4 regions of the Bacillus sp. S10(2024) genome follow, and region 2 is predicted to be linked to each of the others. Evidence: a T-box and tRNA genes for the amino acid it is inferred to sense, from the RefSeq annotation. Region 2 holds a T-box; the other regions hold tRNA genes.
What was found. A T-box is a leader RNA that pairs with one kind of tRNA and senses whether it is charged. The one in region 2 lies ahead of thrS (threonine--tRNA ligase), so its partner is inferred to be a tRNA-Thr.
Positions count from the first base shown of each region.

Region 1: it encodes a tRNA-Thr, which carries the amino acid that the T-box ahead of thrS (threonine--tRNA ligase) is inferred to sense. The anticodon was not compared.
Region 3: it encodes a tRNA-Thr, which carries the amino acid that the T-box ahead of thrS (threonine--tRNA ligase) is inferred to sense. The anticodon was not compared.
Region 4: it encodes a tRNA-Thr, which carries the amino acid that the T-box ahead of thrS (threonine--tRNA ligase) is inferred to sense. The anticodon was not compared.

Region 1 covers NZ_JBFLUR010000002.1:4,121,788-4,126,642, forward strand. Annotated here, with positions in the region: rRNA gene AB1280_RS20875 (23S ribosomal RNA) at 1-1,924, shown strand, start outside; rRNA gene rrf (5S ribosomal RNA) at 2,027-2,142, shown strand; tRNA gene AB1280_RS20885 (tRNA-Val) at 2,147-2,222, shown strand; tRNA gene AB1280_RS20890 (tRNA-Thr) at 2,230-2,305, shown strand; tRNA gene AB1280_RS20895 (tRNA-His) at 2,314-2,389, shown strand; tRNA gene AB1280_RS20900 (tRNA-Leu) at 2,406-2,486, shown strand; tRNA gene AB1280_RS20905 (tRNA-Gly) at 2,516-2,590, shown strand; tRNA gene AB1280_RS20910 (tRNA-Leu) at 2,607-2,695, shown strand; tRNA gene AB1280_RS20915 (tRNA-Arg) at 2,699-2,772, shown strand; tRNA gene AB1280_RS20920 (tRNA-Pro) at 2,782-2,855, shown strand; tRNA gene AB1280_RS20925 (tRNA-Ala) at 2,871-2,943, shown strand; tRNA gene AB1280_RS20930 (tRNA-Met) at 2,959-3,035, shown strand; tRNA gene AB1280_RS20935 (tRNA-Ile) at 3,040-3,116, shown strand; tRNA gene AB1280_RS20940 (tRNA-Ser) at 3,134-3,226, shown strand; tRNA gene AB1280_RS20945 (tRNA-Met) at 3,255-3,331, shown strand; tRNA gene AB1280_RS20950 (tRNA-Asp) at 3,334-3,409, shown strand; tRNA gene AB1280_RS20955 (tRNA-Phe) at 3,420-3,495, shown strand; tRNA gene AB1280_RS20960 (tRNA-Thr) at 3,511-3,586, shown strand; tRNA gene AB1280_RS20965 (tRNA-Lys) at 3,596-3,671, shown strand; tRNA gene AB1280_RS20970 (tRNA-Gly) at 3,679-3,749, shown strand; tRNA gene AB1280_RS20975 (tRNA-Ile) at 3,757-3,833, shown strand; tRNA gene AB1280_RS20980 (tRNA-Asn) at 3,837-3,911, shown strand; tRNA gene AB1280_RS20985 (tRNA-Ser) at 3,920-4,010, shown strand; tRNA gene AB1280_RS20990 (tRNA-Glu) at 4,017-4,088, shown strand; gene AB1280_RS20995 (L-lactate dehydrogenase) at 4,593-4,855, shown strand, end outside.
Region 2 covers NZ_JBFLUR010000002.1:960,032-964,886, reverse strand. Annotated here, with positions in the region: gene AB1280_RS04995 (DUF58 domain-containing protein) at 1-104, opposite strand, end outside; gene AB1280_RS04990 (AAA family ATPase) at 101-1,030, opposite strand; T-box leader at 1,247-1,478, shown strand; T-box leader at 1,521-1,750, shown strand; gene thrS (threonine--tRNA ligase) at 1,797-3,719, shown strand; gene AB1280_RS04980 (IS3 family transposase) at 3,790-3,882, opposite strand; gene AB1280_RS04975 (IS3 family transposase) at 3,986-4,084, opposite strand; gene AB1280_RS04970 (hypothetical protein) at 4,085-4,228, opposite strand; gene AB1280_RS04965 (transposase) at 4,194-4,571, opposite strand; gene AB1280_RS04960 (hypothetical protein) at 4,824-4,855, shown strand, end outside.
Region 3 covers NZ_JBFLUR010000002.1:3,392,242-3,397,096, reverse strand. Annotated here, with positions in the region: rRNA gene AB1280_RS17250 (23S ribosomal RNA) at 1-1,918, shown strand, start outside; rRNA gene rrf (5S ribosomal RNA) at 1,969-2,084, shown strand; tRNA gene AB1280_RS17240 (tRNA-Asn) at 2,094-2,168, shown strand; tRNA gene AB1280_RS17235 (tRNA-Thr) at 2,172-2,244, shown strand; tRNA gene AB1280_RS17230 (tRNA-Glu) at 2,268-2,342, shown strand; tRNA gene AB1280_RS17225 (tRNA-Val) at 2,348-2,423, shown strand; tRNA gene AB1280_RS17220 (tRNA-Tyr) at 2,440-2,523, shown strand; tRNA gene AB1280_RS17215 (tRNA-Gln) at 2,589-2,663, shown strand; tRNA gene AB1280_RS17210 (tRNA-Lys) at 2,669-2,744, shown strand; tRNA gene AB1280_RS17205 (tRNA-Gly) at 2,750-2,824, shown strand; tRNA gene AB1280_RS17200 (tRNA-Ala) at 2,829-2,901, shown strand; gene AB1280_RS17195 (glycerate kinase) at 3,173-4,324, shown strand; gene rocF (arginase) at 4,482-4,855, shown strand, end outside.
Region 4 covers NZ_JBFLUR010000002.1:2,811,741-2,816,595, reverse strand. Annotated here, with positions in the region: rRNA gene AB1280_RS14480 (23S ribosomal RNA) at 1-510, shown strand, start outside; rRNA gene rrf (5S ribosomal RNA) at 613-728, shown strand; tRNA gene AB1280_RS14470 (tRNA-Val) at 733-808, shown strand; tRNA gene AB1280_RS14465 (tRNA-Tyr) at 825-908, shown strand; tRNA gene AB1280_RS14460 (tRNA-Gln) at 914-988, shown strand; tRNA gene AB1280_RS14455 (tRNA-Lys) at 998-1,073, shown strand; tRNA gene AB1280_RS14450 (tRNA-Leu) at 1,091-1,171, shown strand; tRNA gene AB1280_RS14445 (tRNA-Gly) at 1,208-1,282, shown strand; tRNA gene AB1280_RS14440 (tRNA-Leu) at 1,297-1,385, shown strand; tRNA gene AB1280_RS14435 (tRNA-Arg) at 1,389-1,462, shown strand; tRNA gene AB1280_RS14430 (tRNA-Pro) at 1,472-1,545, shown strand; tRNA gene AB1280_RS14425 (tRNA-Ala) at 1,561-1,636, shown strand; tRNA gene AB1280_RS14420 (tRNA-Ser) at 1,655-1,747, shown strand; tRNA gene AB1280_RS14415 (tRNA-Met) at 1,776-1,852, shown strand; tRNA gene AB1280_RS14410 (tRNA-Asp) at 1,855-1,930, shown strand; tRNA gene AB1280_RS14405 (tRNA-Phe) at 1,941-2,013, shown strand; tRNA gene AB1280_RS14400 (tRNA-Thr) at 2,038-2,113, shown strand; tRNA gene AB1280_RS14395 (tRNA-Trp) at 2,117-2,187, shown strand; tRNA gene AB1280_RS14390 (tRNA-Ile) at 2,198-2,274, shown strand; tRNA gene AB1280_RS14385 (tRNA-Asn) at 2,278-2,352, shown strand; tRNA gene AB1280_RS14380 (tRNA-Glu) at 2,354-2,425, shown strand; gene AB1280_RS14375 (CBS domain-containing protein) at 3,191-3,610, shown strand; gene AB1280_RS14370 (DUF3965 domain-containing protein) at 3,921-4,855, shown strand, end outside.

The DNA.
Region 1 (4,855 bases), 3.2 Mb from region 2:
GTGATAAGATCCGTAGTCAAAAGGGAAACAGCCCAGACCGCCAGCTAAGGTCCCAAAGTGTGTATTAAGTGGAAAAGGATGTGGAGTTGCTTAGACAACTAGGATGTTGGCTTAGAAGCAGCCACCATTTAAAGAGTGCGTAATAGCTCACTAGTCGAGTGACTCTGCGCCGAAAATGTACCGGGGCTAAATACACCACCGAAGCTGCGGATTGATACCTATGGTATCAGTGGTAGGGGAGCGTTCTAAGTGCTGTGAAGTCAGATCGTAAGGACTGGTGGAGCGCTTAGAAGTGAGAATGCCGGTATGAGTAGCGAAAGACGGGTGAGAATCCCGTCCACCGAATGCCTAAGGTTTCCTGAGGAAGGCTCGTCCGCTCAGGGTTAGTCAGGACCTAAGCCGAGGCCGACAGGCGTAGGCGATGGACAACAGGTTGATATTCCTGTACCACCTCTTTATCGTTTGAGCAATGGAGGGACGCAGAAGGATAGAAGAAGCGTGCGATTGGTTGTGCACGTCCAAGCAGTTAGGCTGGTAAGTAGGCAAATCCGCTTACCGTGAAGGCTGAGCTGTGATGGGGAAGCTCCTTATGGAGCGAAGTCTTTGATTCCCCGCTGCCAAGAAAAGCTTCTAGCGAGATAAAAGGTGCCTGTACCGCAAACCGACACAGGTAGGCGAGGAGAGAATCCTAAGGTGTGCGAGAGAACTCTGGTTAAGGAACTCGGCAAAATGACCCCGTAACTTCGGGAGAAGGGGTGCTTTCTTAACGGAAAGCCGCAGTGAATAGGCCCAAGCGACTGTTTAGCAAAAACACAGGTCTCTGCGAAGCCGTAAGGCGAAGTATAGGGGCTGACACCTGCCCGGTGCTGGAAGGTTAAGGAGAGGGGTTAGCGCAAGCGAAGCTCTGAACTGAAGCCCCAGTAAACGGCGGCCGTAACTATAACGGTCCTAAGGTAGCGAAATTCCTTGTCGGGTAAGTTCCGACCCGCACGAAAGGTGTAACGATTTGGGCACTGTCTCAACCAGAGACTCGGTGAAATTATAGTACCTGTGAAGATGCAGGTTACCCGCGACAGGACGGAAAGACCCCGTGGAGCTTTACTGTAGCCTGATATTGAATTTTGGTACAGCTTGTACAGGATAGGCGGGAGCCTTTGAAGCCGGAGCGCTAGCTTCGGTGGAGGCGCTGGTGGGATACCGCCCTGGCTGTATTGAAATTCTAACCTACGGGTCTTATCGACCCGGGAGACAGTGTCAGGTGGGCAGTTTGACTGGGGCGGTCGCCTCCTAAAAAGTAACGGAGGCGCCCAAAGGTTCCCTCAGAATGGTTGGAAATCATTCGTAGAGTGCAAAGGCATAAGGGAGCTTGACTGCGAGACCTACAAGTCGAGCAGGGACGAAAGTCGGGCTTAGTGATCCGGTGGTTCCGCATGGAAGGGCCATCGCTCAACGGATAAAAGCTACCCCGGGGATAACAGGCTTATCTCCCCCAAGAGTCCACATCGACGGGGAGGTTTGGCACCTCGATGTCGGCTCATCGCATCCTGGGGCTGTAGTCGGTCCCAAGGGTTGGGCTGTTCGCCCATTAAAGCGGTACGCGAGCTGGGTTCAGAACGTCGTGAGACAGTTCGGTCCCTATCCGTCGTGGGCGTAGGAAATTTGAGAGGAGCTGTCCTTAGTACGAGAGGACCGGGATGGACGCACCGCTGGTGTACCAGTTGTTCTGCCAAGGGCATAGCTGGGTAGCTATGTGCGGAAGGGATAAGTGCTGAAAGCATCTAAGCATGAAGCCCCCCTCAAGATGAGATTTCCCATAGCGTTAAGCTAGTAAGATCCCTGAAAGATGATCAGGTTGATAGGTTCGAGGTGGAAGCGTGGTGACACGTGGAGCTGACGAATACTAATAGATCGAGGACTTAACCATATAATATGAAGCAAGTGTTATCTAGTTTTGAGAGAACATAAAAAAACTTGTTGACTTTTTGAGTCAATCAAGTATAATAATGATTGTCTCAAATGAATATAGTCTGGTAATGATGGCAGAGAGGTCACACCCGTTCCCATACCGAACACGGAAGTTAAGCTCTCTAGCGCCGATGGTAGTTGGGACTTTGTCCCTGTGAGAGTAGGACGTTGCCAGGCAAATGGAGGATTAGCTCAGCTGGGAGAGCACCTGCCTTACAAGCAGGGGGTCGGCGGTTCGATCCCGTCATCCTCCACCATATAAATGCCGGCTTAGCTCAATTGGTAGAGCAACTGACTTGTAATCAGTAGGTTGGGGGTTCAAGTCCTCTAGCCGGCACCAGGATTATGGCGGCTGTGGCGAAGTGGTTAACGCATCGGATTGTGGCTCCGACACTCGTGGGTTCGATTCCCATCAGTCGCCCCATTTTTAAAAATAATATGCGGGTGTGGCGGAATTGGCAGACGCACCAGACTTAGGATCTGGCGCCTTTGGCGTGGGGGTTCGACTCCCTTCACCCGCACTTTCAGTAAAATAACTCATACATGTCTTGCGGAAGTAGTTCAGTGGTAGAATACAACCTTGCCAAGGTTGGGGTCGCGGGTTCGAATCCCGTCTTCCGCTCCAGTTTTCAATATGACATGCCGGGGTGGCGGAACAGGCAGACGCACAGGACTTAAAATCCTGCGGTGGGTGACCACCGTGCGGGTTCGACCCCCGCCCTCGGCACCATATGCGCCCGTAGCTCAATTGGATAGAGCGTTTGACTACGGATCAAAAGGTTAGGGGTTCGAGTCCTCTCGGGCGCGCTTTATTAACGGGAAGTGGCTCAGCTTGGTAGAGCACCTGGTTTGGGACCAGGGGGTCGCAGGTTCGAATCCTGTCTTCCCGATAGCTTTAAAACAATGGGGCCTTAGCTCAGCTGGGAGAGCGCCTGCCTTGCACGCAGGAGGTCAGCGGTTCGATCCCGCTAGGCTCCACTTATAATTCTTTATGGCGGTGTAGCTCAGCTGGCTAGAGCGTACGGTTCATACCCGTGAGGTCGGGGGTTCGATCCCCTCCGCCGCTACCATAAAGGACCTTTAGCTCAGCTGGTTAGAGCAGACGGCTCATAACCGTCCGGTCGTAGGTTCGAGTCCTACAAGGTCCACCACTCAAGTTTTTATATATGGAGGTATACCCAAGTTCGGCTGAAGGGATCGGTCTTGAAAACCGACAGGCGGCGAGAGTCGCGCGGGGGTTCGAATCCCTCTACCTCCTCCATTTTTTATTTAAAAGAATATTATATCATCGCGGGGTGGAGCAGTCTGGTAGCTCGTCGGGCTCATAACCCGAAGGTCGCAGGTTCAAATCCTGTCCCCGCAACCAATGGTCCCGTGGTGTAGTGGTTAACATGCCTGCCTGTCACGCAGGAGATCGCCGGTTCGACCCCGGTCGGGACCGCCATTTATATTAAGGCTCGGTAGCTCAGTCGGTAGAGCAGAGGACTGAAAATCCTCGTGTCGGCGGTTCGATTCCGTCCCGAGCCACCATTTTGAAATATGCAAGCCGGCTTAGCTCAATTGGTAGAGCAACTGACTTGTAATCAGTAGGTTGGGGGTTCAAGTCCTCTAGCCGGCACCATTTCAAAATGAGCCATTAGCTCAGTTGGTAGAGCATCTGACTTTTAATCAGAGGGTCGAAGGTTCGAGTCCTTCATGGCTCACCATTTTTATGCGGGTGTAGTTTAGTGGTAAAACAAGAGCCTTCCAAGCTCTGGTCGAGAGTTCGATTCTCTTCACCCGCTTTTTCTAGGGCCTATAGCTCAGCTGGTTAGAGCGCACGCCTGATAAGCGTGAGGTCGATGGTTCGAGTCCATTTAGGCCCACCATATTCCGCAGTAGCTCAGTGGTAGAGCTATCGGCTGTTAACCGATCGGTCGTAGGTTCGAGTCCTACCTGCGGAGCCATATAATATAGAGAAGTACCCAAGTGGCTCAAGGGGCTCCCCTGCTAAGGGAGTAGATCGCGTAAGCGGTGCGAGGGTTCGAATCCCTTCTTCTCTGCCAGAAATTGGCCCGTTGGTCAAGTGGTTAAGACACCGCCCTTTCACGGCGGTAACACGGGTTCGAATCCCGTACGGGTCATATTAAAAAAGATAGCAGATTCTGCTATCTTTTTTTGCATTTTAGAGATTTTTTTTCGTATTTAAGAAAGACTAATAATATGGCGAACAAAAGTGAGAATCTTTGGCGTAGTTATTAAAGGAATAATTTTTGATTTGCAGAAATGAAATGGAGCCATAAAGGTTGCTGAGGACTACTGCAAATTATAAAGAGAAAAGGATATTCTAACTTTTCTTTGTATTCGATGGTTTTATATTTTATTAAAAATAAGTTTAATAGTATATATTTTACTTTTCACAATCTAAAGAAAACGCTACCATTGAAGTTGATTCCATGCTTGGTATTATAACTTTCTCCTATCTGTGAAAAAGTTCACAAATAGGTCAAAAAACGTGAATATATTCACAAAGAAACGTGCTACAATATGTATGTAAGGAAGTTAAACAATATAAAATCAGTATTTTAATTTTTTACTTAAATGACAATGCTAATAATGATATTAGAAAATAGAGAGGGGATTTTACCATGAAAAAAGGTATCAACCGCGTAGTATTAGTAGGAACAGGAGCTGTAGGTTGCAGCTATGCATATTCTATGATTAACCAAGGTGTAGTTGAAGAGTTTGTTCTTGTTGATGTAAACGAAGCAAAAGCAGAAGGCGAAGCAATGGACTTAAGCCACGCTGTTCCATTCGCTCTAGCTCCAACAAAAGTTTGGAAAGGTAGCTATGCAGATTGTAAAGATGCAGATCTTGTTGTTATCACTGCTGGATTACCACAAAAGCCAGG
Region 2 (4,855 bases):
AAGAAATTTTGTATAAATAGCCACATAAGTATAGTAATAAAAGCGATACTCCATGCAACATACGTTTCCACAAACGGATGTTTAATTGTTAATTTCTCTTTCATACATTCTCCACTGGGACAGCCACATGCTCCAAAATCTCTTTCATTACATGTGCTTTCGTTGTTTTCATATCCCCTTCAATGCTAAGAGTTAATCGGTGAGCACAAACAGGCTCTGCTAGCGTATAAAAATCATCCGGTGTACAAAATTCTCTTCCCTTTAATAACGCCCGGGCTTGTGCTGCTTTCATGAAAGCCAATGAACCCCGTGGACTCACCCCAATTTCAACAAGTTCATGCTGACGTGTCTTCTCCACAATATCCAATAAGTAATCTTCTACTTCTTCATGAATTTCAACCTGCTTTGCTTGTTCTTGCAAAGATAGAATATCCGTAAGAGACACCACACTTTGTAAATCGCGCATCGGATCTTGTTTGCGGAAACGACGTAACATCTCCTTTTCATGCATTCGACTTGGATACCCTTGTCTGATCGTTAATAAAAAACGATCTAACTGCGCATCCGGAAGCGGAAATGTACCAGCAGACTCTAATGGATTTTGCGTAGCAAGTACAATAAACGGCTGCGGCAACACATGCGTTTCCCCGGCAATCGTAACCGTACGCTCCTCCATCACTTCTAATAAAGCGGACTGAGTACGCGGAACGGCACGATTAATTTCATCGACTAGCACGATATTAGCAAAAATCGGCCCCATCCTCGTTTTAAAATCAGATTCTTTCATGTCAAAATACTCTAAACCAACTACATCCCCCGGCAATGTATCTGATGTAAATTGTACACGCTGAAATTTTCCATCTATACTTTTCGCAAGACTTTTCGCTAATGATGTCTTCCCTGTTCCTGGAACATCTTCTAATAAAATATGTCCGTTTGCTACCAATGCAATCATTGCTAAATCAATTACCTCTTCTTTTCCTACAATGACTTGCGAGACATTTTCTCGAATTCTTTCTAAAATTGACATACTCTTCTCATCCTCCTTCTTAATATTTTCTGTTTTTTCTGATATTTATTTGTAGTATATCAGAATTCACATATTTACCGTTTATTTTTTGAGACTTTTTGTAAAATAAGTTTTCTTTTTACATATATTAAATTATAAAAAATACAATTCATCCCAAAAAATATTTGCAAAAATTATTTAAATATTGTATATTATGAATCAACATACTAATGCTATAAAAAAGCAACGAAAAGGACACGAGATATTCTATACGGTTTTACAGAGAAGGAAGAATTGCTGAGATCTTCCTAAACGCAGGAGAATATACTTACCACCTTGGAGCTGTATTGGGGAAACATAGTATCCAATACCGTAGACGCTACGTTACAGCGCACGGAGCCATCGACACTTTTTTTAGTACGATGGGAATCTGGGTGGAACCACGGGTATTAACGCACTCGTCCCTGTTTTAGGGATGAGTGCGTTTTTTATTTTTCTCAATTCCATATAACAATTAGCTATGAAAAGGACATGAGGTATTCTTACGGTTTTACAGAGAAGGAAGAATTGCTGAGATCTTCCTAAACGCAGAAGAATATACTTACCACCTTGGAGCTGTATTGGGGAAACATAGTATCCAATACCGTAGACGCTACGTTACAGCGCATGGAGCCATCGACACTTGTTTAGTGTGATGGGAATCTGGGTGGAACCACGGGTATTAACGCACTCGTCCCTATTTTAGGGATGAGTGCGTTTTTTTATATTATAAAATGGAGTGATAATGATGAGTAACAAAATGATTCAAATTCGTTTTCCAAATGGTCGTGAACAGGAGTATATAAAAGGAACTACATTAGAGGCAATTGCAGAATCAATTAGTCCTGGGTTAAAAAAGAAAGCTATTGCCGGAAAAGTGAATCAGCAACTATTTGATTTACGTAGAGGCATACAGGAAGATGCAAAAATTGAGATTCTAACTTTAGAATCAAAAGAAGGTTTAGATGTGCTACGTCATACAGCAGCCCACATATTAGCACAAGCCGTTAAAAGAATACACGGTCACATCAACTTAGGCGTTGGTCCTGTTATTGAAAATGGGTTTTACTATGATATGGATCTTCCAAATAGTATTGCAGTTGAAGAATTAGTTCAAATTGAACAAGAGATGCAAAACATTATTGATGAAAATTTAGAAATTCAACGAATCGAAGTAAGCCGAGATGAAGCAAAACAAATATTTGAAGAGCTCGGTGACCATTTAAAATTAGAGCTATTACAAGATATCCCTGCTGATCAAAACATAACTCTTTACAAACAAGGTGAATTTTTAGACTTATGCCGCGGACCACATTTACCATCTACTGGTTTTATGAAAGCTTTTAAATTAACAAATGTTTCAGGAGCATATTGGCGCGGTGACAGTAATAACCAAGTCCTTCAAAGAATATATGGGGTTGCCTTCCCTTCTAAAAAGGAACTAGATGAGTATGTAATCTTTTTAGAAGAAGCCGCAAAACGCAATCATCGTAAATTAGGCAATGAATTAGAATTATTTATGTTCTCTGAAGAAGCGCCAGGAATGCCATTTTATTTACCAAAAGGACAAATTATCCGAAACGAAATGGAAGCTTTTTTACGAGGGATTCAGCAAAAGCGTAATTATCAAGAAGTTCGTACTCCTTTAATGATGAATCAAAAACTATGGGAAAACTCCGGTCATTGGGACCATTATAAAGAGAATATGTATTTCACAGAAGTTGATCATGGAAAATTTGCTTTAAAACCAATGAACTGCCCTGGTCACATGTTAATGTTTAGAAATAAGCTGCACTCTTATCGTGATTTACCAGTTCGAATGGCTGAATTTGGGCAAGTCCATCGTCATGAATTTAGCGGCGCTCTTAATGGACTTCTTAGAGTTCGTACATTCTGTCAAGATGATGCCCATATCTTTGTAACACCTGAACAAATTGAAGATGAAATAAAAGGAGTCATTGATTTAATCGATTATGTATATCGTACATTTGGTTTTGAATATGAAGTTGAGCTCTCTACAAGACCAGAAAATTCAATGGGAGATGACGAGTTATGGAACAAGGCGGAAGGCGCCCTGCAAAATGTACTAGAAGAGCTCAATTTCCGCTATAAAATCAATGAAGGTGACGGAGCGTTTTACGGTCCAAAGATTGACTTTCACATTAAAGATGCTTTAAATAGAAGCCATCAATGTGCAACTGTACAGCTCGATTTCCAAATGCCGGAGAAATTTAACTTAAGCTATATTAATGAAAAAAATGAAAAGCAACGTCCTGTTGTCATTCACCGTGCTGTATTCGGTTCAATAGATCGATTCTTTGGCATCTTAATTGAACATTTTGCCGGAGCATTCCCAACATGGTTAGCTCCCGTACAAGCAAAAATCATTCCTGTATCTGCCGAAGTACATGAACAATACGCAAAAGAAATAGAAGAAAAGTTAAAAGATGCTGGTGTACGAGTAGAACTTGATCTTCGCAATGAAAAACTCGGTTATAAAATGCGAGAAGCGCAAGTTCAAAAAGTTCCATATGTCCTTGTCGTTGGTGATCAAGAAGCCGAGCGTAACGAAGTAAACATACGAAAATATGGAGAAAAACAATCTAAAGCTGTACGATTTGACGAATTCTTTGCAAATATTCAGCAGGAAATTCAGAATAGAAACTTATAACACAAAAGAAACCGCAAGAAGTTCAAGAGATATTGAGCTGGACCACCAATATGAGACAGAAATAAAACATCTATGCTACCTGTTCCCGATACTCAATCGGGGACAGGTAGTTTAATTTTTTAAACGGTCGTATGTAATTATAATAATGCATGGAATCATTTATTTTTTCTAGTACAATAGAATTTGTAAGTCGTACCCTTTTTGGATATAGAATTCTTCCGACTTTCTCCTAATATCTTCACTTTCCGTTTTGGCTTTACTCTACACTAAAGGTTATATTTTTGCATAATTCTTTGTACGGCCTTTCGGTTAACGTGTATTGCTAATTTTGTTCGTAGCAACCCCGTGACAGTGCGATGTCCAATTCAAAATTTGCAAGTTGTACAAAGCTCTTTAATTTGCTTTTCTAGAGGAGACAAGCCCCATGACTTTCTCTTCCAACGATAATACGTAGCACGGGAGATACCCATGCATTCACAGATGAGGCCAATGGAATACCGATCTTTCATTTCTTCTATGAGCGTAATGATGACTTCTGGGACCATCTCCTTTCGATTTCCTGATACTTTTTAATAATTCTACTTTCATCTCAAGATAAGCATTTGTACATTTTAATTCTTCTATTTCCGTTAAGTCTGCAGGATCTTTCCAATAACTATAATGTTTGCCGATTGGTTGTGCGAATCGATGTTCTTCCTCATTTCGAAACCATTTCATCCATGTTTTAATTTGCGATACATCACGAATACCAAACTTCTCCATAATTTTACGATTGGTTAACTTTCCCTCCACCTTCAATTCAATTACTTGTCTCTTTACGGATTCTGGATAATATTTTTTCTTCTTACCCATAGAAAAAATACCTCCATTTTGTCGTTTACATCTATATACGACAGACGGGGGATTTTATCCTTGTTCCACTTTATCCAGTCATTACATACAGATTAACTAGAGGCTTTTGAGTAAACAGATTCAGCATCAAAAAGAAATATCTATTATGAGTTAAAAAATATAGAAAAATATTACATTATTAATGGTAAATGTTTCTATATTTGTTATAATTACTTTATGAAATTTTATCCAAATAATCCGAGGTGAAAAATAATGATTCTAGTATTACCTATGTTTTTATTTCT
Region 3 (4,855 bases), 2.4 Mb from region 2:
AGATCCGTAGTCAAAAGGGAAACAGCCCAGACCGCCAGCTAAGGTCCCAAAGTGTGTATTAAGTGGAAAAGGATGTGGAGTTGCTTAGACAACTAGGATGTTGGCTTAGAAGCAGCCACCATTTAAAGAGTGCGTAATAGCTCACTAGTCGAGTGACTCTGCGCCGAAAATGTACCGGGGCTAAATACACCACCGAAGCTGCGGATTGATACCTATGGTATCAGTGGTAGGGGAGCGTTCTAAGTGCTGTGAAGTCAGATCGTAAGGACTGGTGGAGCGCTTAGAAGTGAGAATGCCGGTATGAGTAGCGAAAGACGGGTGAGAATCCCGTCCACCGAATGCCTAAGGTTTCCTGAGGAAGGCTCGTCCGCTCAGGGTTAGTCAGGACCTAAGCCGAGGCCGACAGGCGTAGGCGATGGACAACAGGTTGATATTCCTGTACCACCTCTTTATCGTTTGAGCAATGGAGGGACGCAGAAGGATAGAAGAAGCGTGCGATTGGTTGTGCACGTCCAAGCAGTTAGGCTGGTAAGTAGGCAAATCCGCTTACCGTGAAGGCTGAGCTGTGATGGGGAAGCTCCTTATGGAGCGAAGTCTTTGATTCCCCGCTGCCAAGAAAAGCTTCTAGCGAGATAAAAGGTGCCTGTACCGCAAACCGACACAGGTAGGCGAGGAGAGAATCCTAAGGTGTGCGAGAGAACTCTGGTTAAGGAACTCGGCAAAATGACCCCGTAACTTCGGGAGAAGGGGTGCTTTCTTAACGGAAAGCCGCAGTGAATAGGCCCAAGCGACTGTTTAGCAAAAACACAGGTCTCTGCGAAGCCGTAAGGCGAAGTATAGGGGCTGACACCTGCCCGGTGCTGGAAGGTTAAGGAGAGGGGTTAGCGCAAGCGAAGCTCTGAACTGAAGCCCCAGTAAACGGCGGCCGTAACTATAACGGTCCTAAGGTAGCGAAATTCCTTGTCGGGTAAGTTCCGACCCGCACGAAAGGTGTAACGATTTGGGCACTGTCTCAACCAGAGACTCGGTGAAATTATAGTACCTGTGAAGATGCAGGTTACCCGCGACAGGACGGAAAGACCCCGTGGAGCTTTACTGTAGCCTGATATTGAATTTTGGTACAGCTTGTACAGGATAGGCGGGAGCCTTTGAAGCCGGAGCGCTAGCTTCGGTGGAGGCGCTGGTGGGATACCGCCCTGGCTGTATTGAAATTCTAACCTACGGGTCTTATCGACCCGGGAGACAGTGTCAGGTGGGCAGTTTGACTGGGGCGGTCGCCTCCTAAAAAGTAACGGAGGCGCCCAAAGGTTCCCTCAGAATGGTTGGAAATCATTCGTAGAGTGCAAAGGCATAAGGGAGCTTGACTGCGAGACCTACAAGTCGAGCAGGGACGAAAGTCGGGCTTAGTGATCCGGTGGTTCCGCATGGAAGGGCCATCGCTCAACGGATAAAAGCTACCCCGGGGATAACAGGCTTATCTCCCCCAAGAGTCCACATCGACGGGGAGGTTTGGCACCTCGATGTCGGCTCATCGCATCCTGGGGCTGTAGTCGGTCCCAAGGGTTGGGCTGTTCGCCCATTAAAGCGGTACGCGAGCTGGGTTCAGAACGTCGTGAGACAGTTCGGTCCCTATCCGTCGTGGGCGTAGGAAATTTGAGAGGAGCTGTCCTTAGTACGAGAGGACCGGGATGGACGCACCGCTGGTGTACCAGTTGTTCTGCCAAGGGCATAGCTGGGTAGCTATGTGCGGAAGGGATAAGTGCTGAAAGCATCTAAGCATGAAGCCCCCCTCAAGATGAGATTTCCCATAGCGTTAAGCTAGTAAGATCCCTGAAAGATGATCAGGTTGATAGGTTCGAGGTGGAAGCGTGGTGACACGTGGAGCTGACGAATACTAATAGATCGAGGACTTAACCATATAATATGAAGCAAATGTTATCTAGTTTTGAAGGAATATACCTTCATAAGTCTGGTAATGATGGCAGAGAGGTCACACCCGTTCCCATACCGAACACGGAAGTTAAGCTCTCTAGCGCCGATGGTAGTTGGGACTTTGTCCCTGTGAGAGTAGGACGTTGCCAGGCTTGTATTATTCCGCAGTAGCTCAGTGGTAGAGCTATCGGCTGTTAACCGATCGGTCGTAGGTTCGAGTCCTACCTGCGGAGCCATATGCTTCCATAGCTCAGCTGGTAGAGCACTTCCATGGTAAGGAAGAGGTCACCGGTTCAAGCCCGGTTGGAAGCTTGCGAGAAGTATCAAAAATTTTTGGCCCGTTGGTCAAGTGGTTAAGACACCGCCCTTTCACGGCGGTAACACGGGTTCGAATCCCGTACGGGTCACCACTTTTGGAGGATTAGCTCAGCTGGGAGAGCACCTGCCTTACAAGCAGGGGGTCGGCGGTTCGATCCCGTCATCCTCCACCATATAAGTTTTCATGTCGGAGGGGTAGCGAAGTGGCTAAACGCGGCGGACTGTAAATCCGCTCCTTCGGGTTCGGCAGTTCGAATCTGCCCCCCTCCACCATTTTAAAAAAACAACCTTATAAAGGTTTATTTTTTTGGTGAGACGATTATACTAGTAAGTATTAATGGGCTATAGCCAAGCGGTAAGGCAACGGACTTTGACTCCGTCATGCGCTGGTTCGAATCCAGCTAGCCCAGCCATTTAAGAGCCATTAGCTCAGTTGGTAGAGCATCTGACTTTTAATCAGAGGGTCGAAGGTTCGAGTCCTTCATGGCTCACCATTTTTGCGGAAGTAGTTCAGTGGTAGAATACAACCTTGCCAAGGTTGGGGTCGCGGGTTCGAATCCCGTCTTCCGCTCCAACCTGGGGCCTTAGCTCAGCTGGGAGAGCGCCTGCCTTGCACGCAGGAGGTCAGCGGTTCGATCCCGCTAGGCTCCATACAGTTAAAAAAGCTTGAAGTCGAATAATAGACTTCAAGCTTTTTTGTTTATATAAATTCAATTTTGATGCTTCGATGCAGAATACAATATAACAGCTACTTGCTTTCTCCTTTTGTTTTAAACCTTGTGTGGGGTAGAAAAGGGTCCTGGCCGCTTCTAGGCATGGCCAGATGCTCTCGCCTCCCTAAAAAAGAAAAGTTTTTTAGTTTTAATTTATATATTTTTGATGACTCCAACTTTAATATTAAAGTTGGAGGGAGTTGTTTCATGTGAAGATTATTATTGCATCCGATTCATATAAAGAAAGTTTAACAGCTTTAGAAGTATGTGAAGCAGTAGAAAAAGGATTTTGCTCTATATACCCAAAAGCAGAGTATATAAAAATTCCTATTGCAGATGGTGGAGAAGGAACAGTACAAGCACTTGTTGATGCAACGCAAGGGAAAATCGTGAATCTTCCTGTGACAGGTCCATTAGGAAACGTAGTAGAAGGGTTTTACGGCCTTTCTGCAGATCAACAGACGGCTTTTATTGAAATGGCAGCTGCGTCTGGTTTACATCATGTTCCACTTGAGAAGAGGAATCCGTTTTTAACGACAACAAGAGGGACGGGAGAACTCATTTTACACGCATTAGAACAAGGCGTCCATCGTATCATTTTAGGACTTGGAGGAAGTGCTACAAACGATGGAGGAGCAGGAATGTTATCCGCGTTAGGTGTACGTTTTTTTGATAGCAGTAATTGCGTTATAGAGCCAAATGGAGGAAACTTAGATTGTATTACTTATTTTGATATATCACAGTTAGACCCTCGTTTAGCGCAGGTTGAAATTGAAGCAGCTTGTGACGTCACGAATCCTTTAACAGGGGTGACAGGGGCATCTTTTATATTTGGAAGACAAAAAGGAGCCACAGACGAGATGATAGAGCGGTTAGATTGCAATTTAAAGTATTATGCTAGGTTAATTAAACAAACTCTTCATGTTGATATCGAATTTGTCCCAGGAGCAGGTGCTGCAGGCGGACTTGGAGCAGCTATTGTTGCCTTTTTCCATGGTACACTTAGAAAAGGTATTGATATTGTACTTGATTACACGAATTTTAATGTTCATTTGCAAAATGCAGATTTAGTGATTACAGGAGAAGGAAGAATTGATGAACAGACAGTCTATGGAAAAGCGCCTATAGGAGTAGCAAAACGAGCTAAAGAACATAATCTTCCTGTTATTGCAATTGCCGGAGCTGTTCACCCAAATCATACTCCGATTTATGAAGAGGGCATTGATGCTGTATTTAGTATCGTTTCAGGAGTAATGACATTAGAAGAAGCGTATGAAATGGGAAAAGAAAATATTTATACTACAGCACGAAATATTGCGGCTATATGGAAACTAGGATTAAAAAATCGTCCCTACTCGTAAGGGACGATTTTTTTATGCATATTTTAGCGGGAAATTCTCACTTTATGGCTTCTTTATATTGTATTAAGTGTATATAAATACAAAAAAATGTCGAGTTGAGTCAGATAATATAAAAGATTTAAAATATTTAGTGAAAGCATAAAAGGGGGAATCATCTATGAAGAAAGAAATTTCAATTGTGGGAGTACCGATGGACTTAGGACAAATGCGCCGCGGTGTTGATATGGGGGCGAGCGCGATTCGTTATGCTGGAGTTGTTGAAAGAATTGAAAATATAGGATATAACGTAGAAGACTTAGGGGATATATGTATTGAAAGAGAAGTTCAAATAAATGAAAATGAAAAATTACGAAACCTTGAGCAAGTTGTAAAAGTATGTCATGAGCTAGCAAGTAAAGTTGATAGCATTATTGAAAAGAAAAGCTTCCCACTTGTATTAGGCGGCGATCATAGCATTGCGATTGGAACGCTTGCTGGTATTGCAAAGCATTATAAAAATCTTGGTGTTATTTGGTACGATGCACATGGAGA
Region 4 (4,855 bases), 1.9 Mb from region 2:
GATCCGGTGGTTCCGCATGGAAGGGCCATCGCTCAACGGATAAAAGCTACCCCGGGGATAACAGGCTTATCTCCCCCAAGAGTCCACATCGACGGGGAGGTTTGGCACCTCGATGTCGGCTCATCGCATCCTGGGGCTGTAGTCGGTCCCAAGGGTTGGGCTGTTCGCCCATTAAAGCGGTACGCGAGCTGGGTTCAGAACGTCGTGAGACAGTTCGGTCCCTATCCGTCGTGGGCGTAGGAAATTTGAGAGGAGCTGTCCTTAGTACGAGAGGACCGGGATGGACGCACCGCTGGTGTACCAGTTGTTCTGCCAAGGGCATAGCTGGGTAGCTATGTGCGGAAGGGATAAGTGCTGAAAGCATCTAAGCATGAAGCCCCCCTCAAGATGAGATTTCCCATAGCGTTAAGCTAGTAAGATCCCTGAAAGATGATCAGGTTGATAGGTTCGAGGTGGAAGCGTGGTGACACGTGGAGCTGACGAATACTAATAGATCGAGGACTTAACCATATAATATGAAGCAAGTGTTATCTAGTTTTGAGAGAACATAAAAAAACTTATTGACTTTTTAACTCAATCAAGTATAATAATGATTGTCTCAAATGAATATAGTCTGGTAATGATGGCAGAGAGGTCACACCCGTTCCCATACCGAACACGGAAGTTAAGCTCTCTAGCGCCGATGGTAGTTGGGGCTTTGCCCCTGTGAGAGTAGGACGTTGCCAGGCAAATGGAGGATTAGCTCAGCTGGGAGAGCACCTGCCTTACAAGCAGGGGGTCGGCGGTTCGATCCCGTCATCCTCCACCATATAAGTTTTCATGTCGGAGGGGTAGCGAAGTGGCTAAACGCGGCGGACTGTAAATCCGCTCCTTCGGGTTCGGCAGTTCGAATCTGCCCCCCTCCACCATTTGATGGGCTATAGCCAAGCGGTAAGGCAACGGACTTTGACTCCGTCATGCGCTGGTTCGAATCCAGCTAGCCCAGCCATTTAAGTAAGAGCCATTAGCTCAGTTGGTAGAGCATCTGACTTTTAATCAGAGGGTCGAAGGTTCGAGTCCTTCATGGCTCACCATTTTTAAAATGTAATATGCGGGTGTGGCGGAATTGGCAGACGCACCAGACTTAGGATCTGGCGCCTTTGGCGTGGGGGTTCGACTCCCTTCACCCGCACTTTCAATTAAATAAGCAATAAGTCATATATGTTTTGCGGAAGTAGTTCAGTGGTAGAATACAACCTTGCCAAGGTTGGGGTCGCGGGTTCGAATCCCGTCTTCCGCTCCAATTTTCAATATGACGCCGGGGTGGCGGAACAGGCAGACGCACAGGACTTAAAATCCTGCGGTGGGTGACCACCGTGCGGGTTCGACCCCCGCCCTCGGCACCATATGCGCCCGTAGCTCAATTGGATAGAGCGTTTGACTACGGATCAAAAGGTTAGGGGTTCGAGTCCTCTCGGGCGCGCTTTATTAACGGGAAGTGGCTCAGCTTGGTAGAGCACCTGGTTTGGGACCAGGGGGTCGCAGGTTCAAATCCTGTCTTCCCGATAGTTTTAAAACAATGGGGCCTTAGCTCAGCTGGGAGAGCGCCTGCCTTGCACGCAGGAGGTCAGCGGTTCGATCCCGCTAGGCTCCACCATTAAAGCTTTATATATATGGAGGTATACCCAAGTTCGGCTGAAGGGATCGGTCTTGAAAACCGACAGGCGGCGAGAGTCGCGCGGGGGTTCGAATCCCTCTACCTCCTCCATTTTTTATTTAAAAGAATATTATATCATCGCGGGGTGGAGCAGTCTGGTAGCTCGTCGGGCTCATAACCCGAAGGTCGCAGGTTCAAATCCTGTCCCCGCAACCAATGGTCCCGTGGTGTAGTGGTTAACATGCCTGCCTGTCACGCAGGAGATCGCCGGTTCGACCCCGGTCGGGACCGCCATTTACATAAAGGCTCGGTAGCTCAGTCGGTAGAGCAGAGGACTGAAAATCCTCGTGTCGGCGGTTCGATTCCGTCCCGAGCCATCATTTTTTTTTTTTTGTAAACTAGCCGGCTTAGCTCAATTGGTAGAGCAACTGACTTGTAATCAGTAGGTTGGGGGTTCAAGTCCTCTAGCCGGCACCACTTAGGGGCATAGTTTAAAGGTAGAACAGAGGTCTCCAAAACCTCCGGTGTGGGTTCGATTCCTACTGCCCCTGTAAGAAATATGGGCCTATAGCTCAGCTGGTTAGAGCGCACGCCTGATAAGCGTGAGGTCGATGGTTCGAGTCCATTTAGGCCCACCATATTCCGCAGTAGCTCAGTGGTAGAGCTATCGGCTGTTAACCGATCGGTCGTAGGTTCGAGTCCTACCTGCGGAGCCATGGCCCGTTGGTCAAGTGGTTAAGACACCGCCCTTTCACGGCGGTAACACGGGTTCGAATCCCGTACGGGTCATTATAAAAAGAGTCAGCATGGTGCTGACTCTTTTTATTTAAAGAAAAATAATATTATAAATTATACCTTCCATATATTATATTTGTTATAACAAATATAATTACTTCTTTGATTAATGATCTCCTTATACATATGTTTATTCGACTACTTTTGGGCAGTAAGAATGAGAAGAGCGAATAAAGAAACCCTACTGATGGTCGTTTCACGTTATTATAACAATAAGTATATTTTTACCATATTATAAAATATTTTATTTTTTATTATAAATAATGAAGGATTTTGTATGATTTTGTGTAATTAGGAAAGAATATAGTGCATTATATTTTAACTAATGGATTATTTTAGTTATACTCAAAATGGAACTATATTAATTCACTTTTAAGTTTGTACAGCGGAATGTTGCATAAATATTTTACGGTATAAAGTATTTCTTTTACTAACCCCGTCCTACTTATACTCTGTATCTTAACGAGTCGTTTTCTTTATGAAGAACGATAAAGTTTATACTTTCCCCCCACAATTCTAATGTTTTTAGAATTGGTCATTGTAGTAGTCAATATCCAATTTATTTTGCATTTTATGGCAAGTAGGTCAACTACCCACCACTTAAACATCTAATTGGGATTTTAGGTTAGATCGCTCTCTACATTTGATAAAGCGTAATTATAAATGAGAGATGGTATCTCATTTATCTTTTAAGAAACTGGCGAATCGAAATGAAGGGGGTTGGAAATGCTAAAGTGTGTAAAGGAGGGTAATATATTTATGACAACTGTTCGAGAATTGATGAGCACGAATATTGTACAATGTACGCCACTAGATAACGTTTATGAAGCAGCGGTGAAAATGAAAGAAGAAGATATAGGAATGATTCCTGTTGTAGAGAATAATCAGGTTATTGGTCTTGTCACAGACCGTGATTTGGTTGTGCGGGGAATTGCAGAAAAACATCCAGGTTCCAATCAAATCACAAATATTATGACAACACAAATTATTTCCGTGTCCCCTGATGACGCTATTGAAAAAGCAACAGAATTAATGGCACGTTACCAAATAAGAAGATTGCCAGTAGTTGAACATGGGCAATTTGTTGGAATGCTATCACTTGGTGATTTAGCAACAACTAAATATGCAGATGATCAGGCAGGCGTTGCCTTAAGTGAAATATCAGAGCATACAGACTAAAGGGAAGGGATACTTTTATTCTGTTTGCTAAGGGCAGGAATGCTTCATCTGAAAGCAAAGATGTAGTGAAGGATAAGCTGTCAACATACGCTCCATTAGTTTAATTCATAATCTGTGGGGGGATCTCCCGCAGATTAAATTTATATTTTATGTGAATTACTTTTGAAATTTTTATTAACAACTATTAACATATGAAAATCATGATATACTAATAAATATAAGTATTATATGTTTTTTTGAATATATTAATAATCAGTTTAATAGCATTCAAATATTTTATCATACATATAGAAAATGGGGGGGGAATTATATGACGATTATGCGACCTGGACCTAATTGGAACTTGGTTACGGATGCGTATGCAGAGCCGGAAAATTTTGCGGATTTATTTTCTTTGCTTATACCAAAGTATCCAAAGGGAGAAGGAAAAGAACGAACTATTCTGGCTTGGAAAGAAAAAGAATTTTATAAAAAAGAAAATTTAATTCCTTTTATTTTATATGGAATGAAAAAATTACATGATCTGCCGAAGTTTCATAAAGATGAAATGCCAACTTTGGTTCGAATTATTCGTTTATGTCAAGAAGTAGGATGGTATCAACAAGCTTATGCTTTTATGGTTGCTGAGGGATTAGAGGAATTCGTACAAACATCGTTAGAGTATGAATCATGGGATGTATTTACACAAGTAGTCGCTTGGAATTATTTAATTATAAAACAAAAGGTTACGGAATTAGAGAGTAATGATGAGTTTATTTGGGAAAGAATTAAGTTTAATGTGGAGTGTATTGAAAAGTATAAGCCACTTTTGTCTCATAAAGAAATGATGGAGTTTATGTTTCTGTTTCTTTGTAAACAAGCAAAGGGATTATCAAAAGAGCAGTTAGATGAAAATTTAATGGAGTTGGCAAAATATTGTAATACATATATTTGTGATGTATACACGCAAGATTTATTAAGAAAATATAGAAAATGTACAGATTTCTTAACATATTATGAACCAAGCCGTGCTGTTATAGCATGTCAGCGTGCAGTGATTGCACAAATATCTGATCGTCTGAATCCGTTAAAAACAACTCATATTGATGATTATTTGTTTGTTATAAAAGAGATGATGGAACATATGTCATTTGAGTTTATAACAAAATATGAGAACTTTATAGGGAAATTATTATCATACATTCCATTTTTTGAAATGATTCAAGTTCCACAGCAAATGTATTATTGTGAAGAACTTCTGTATAT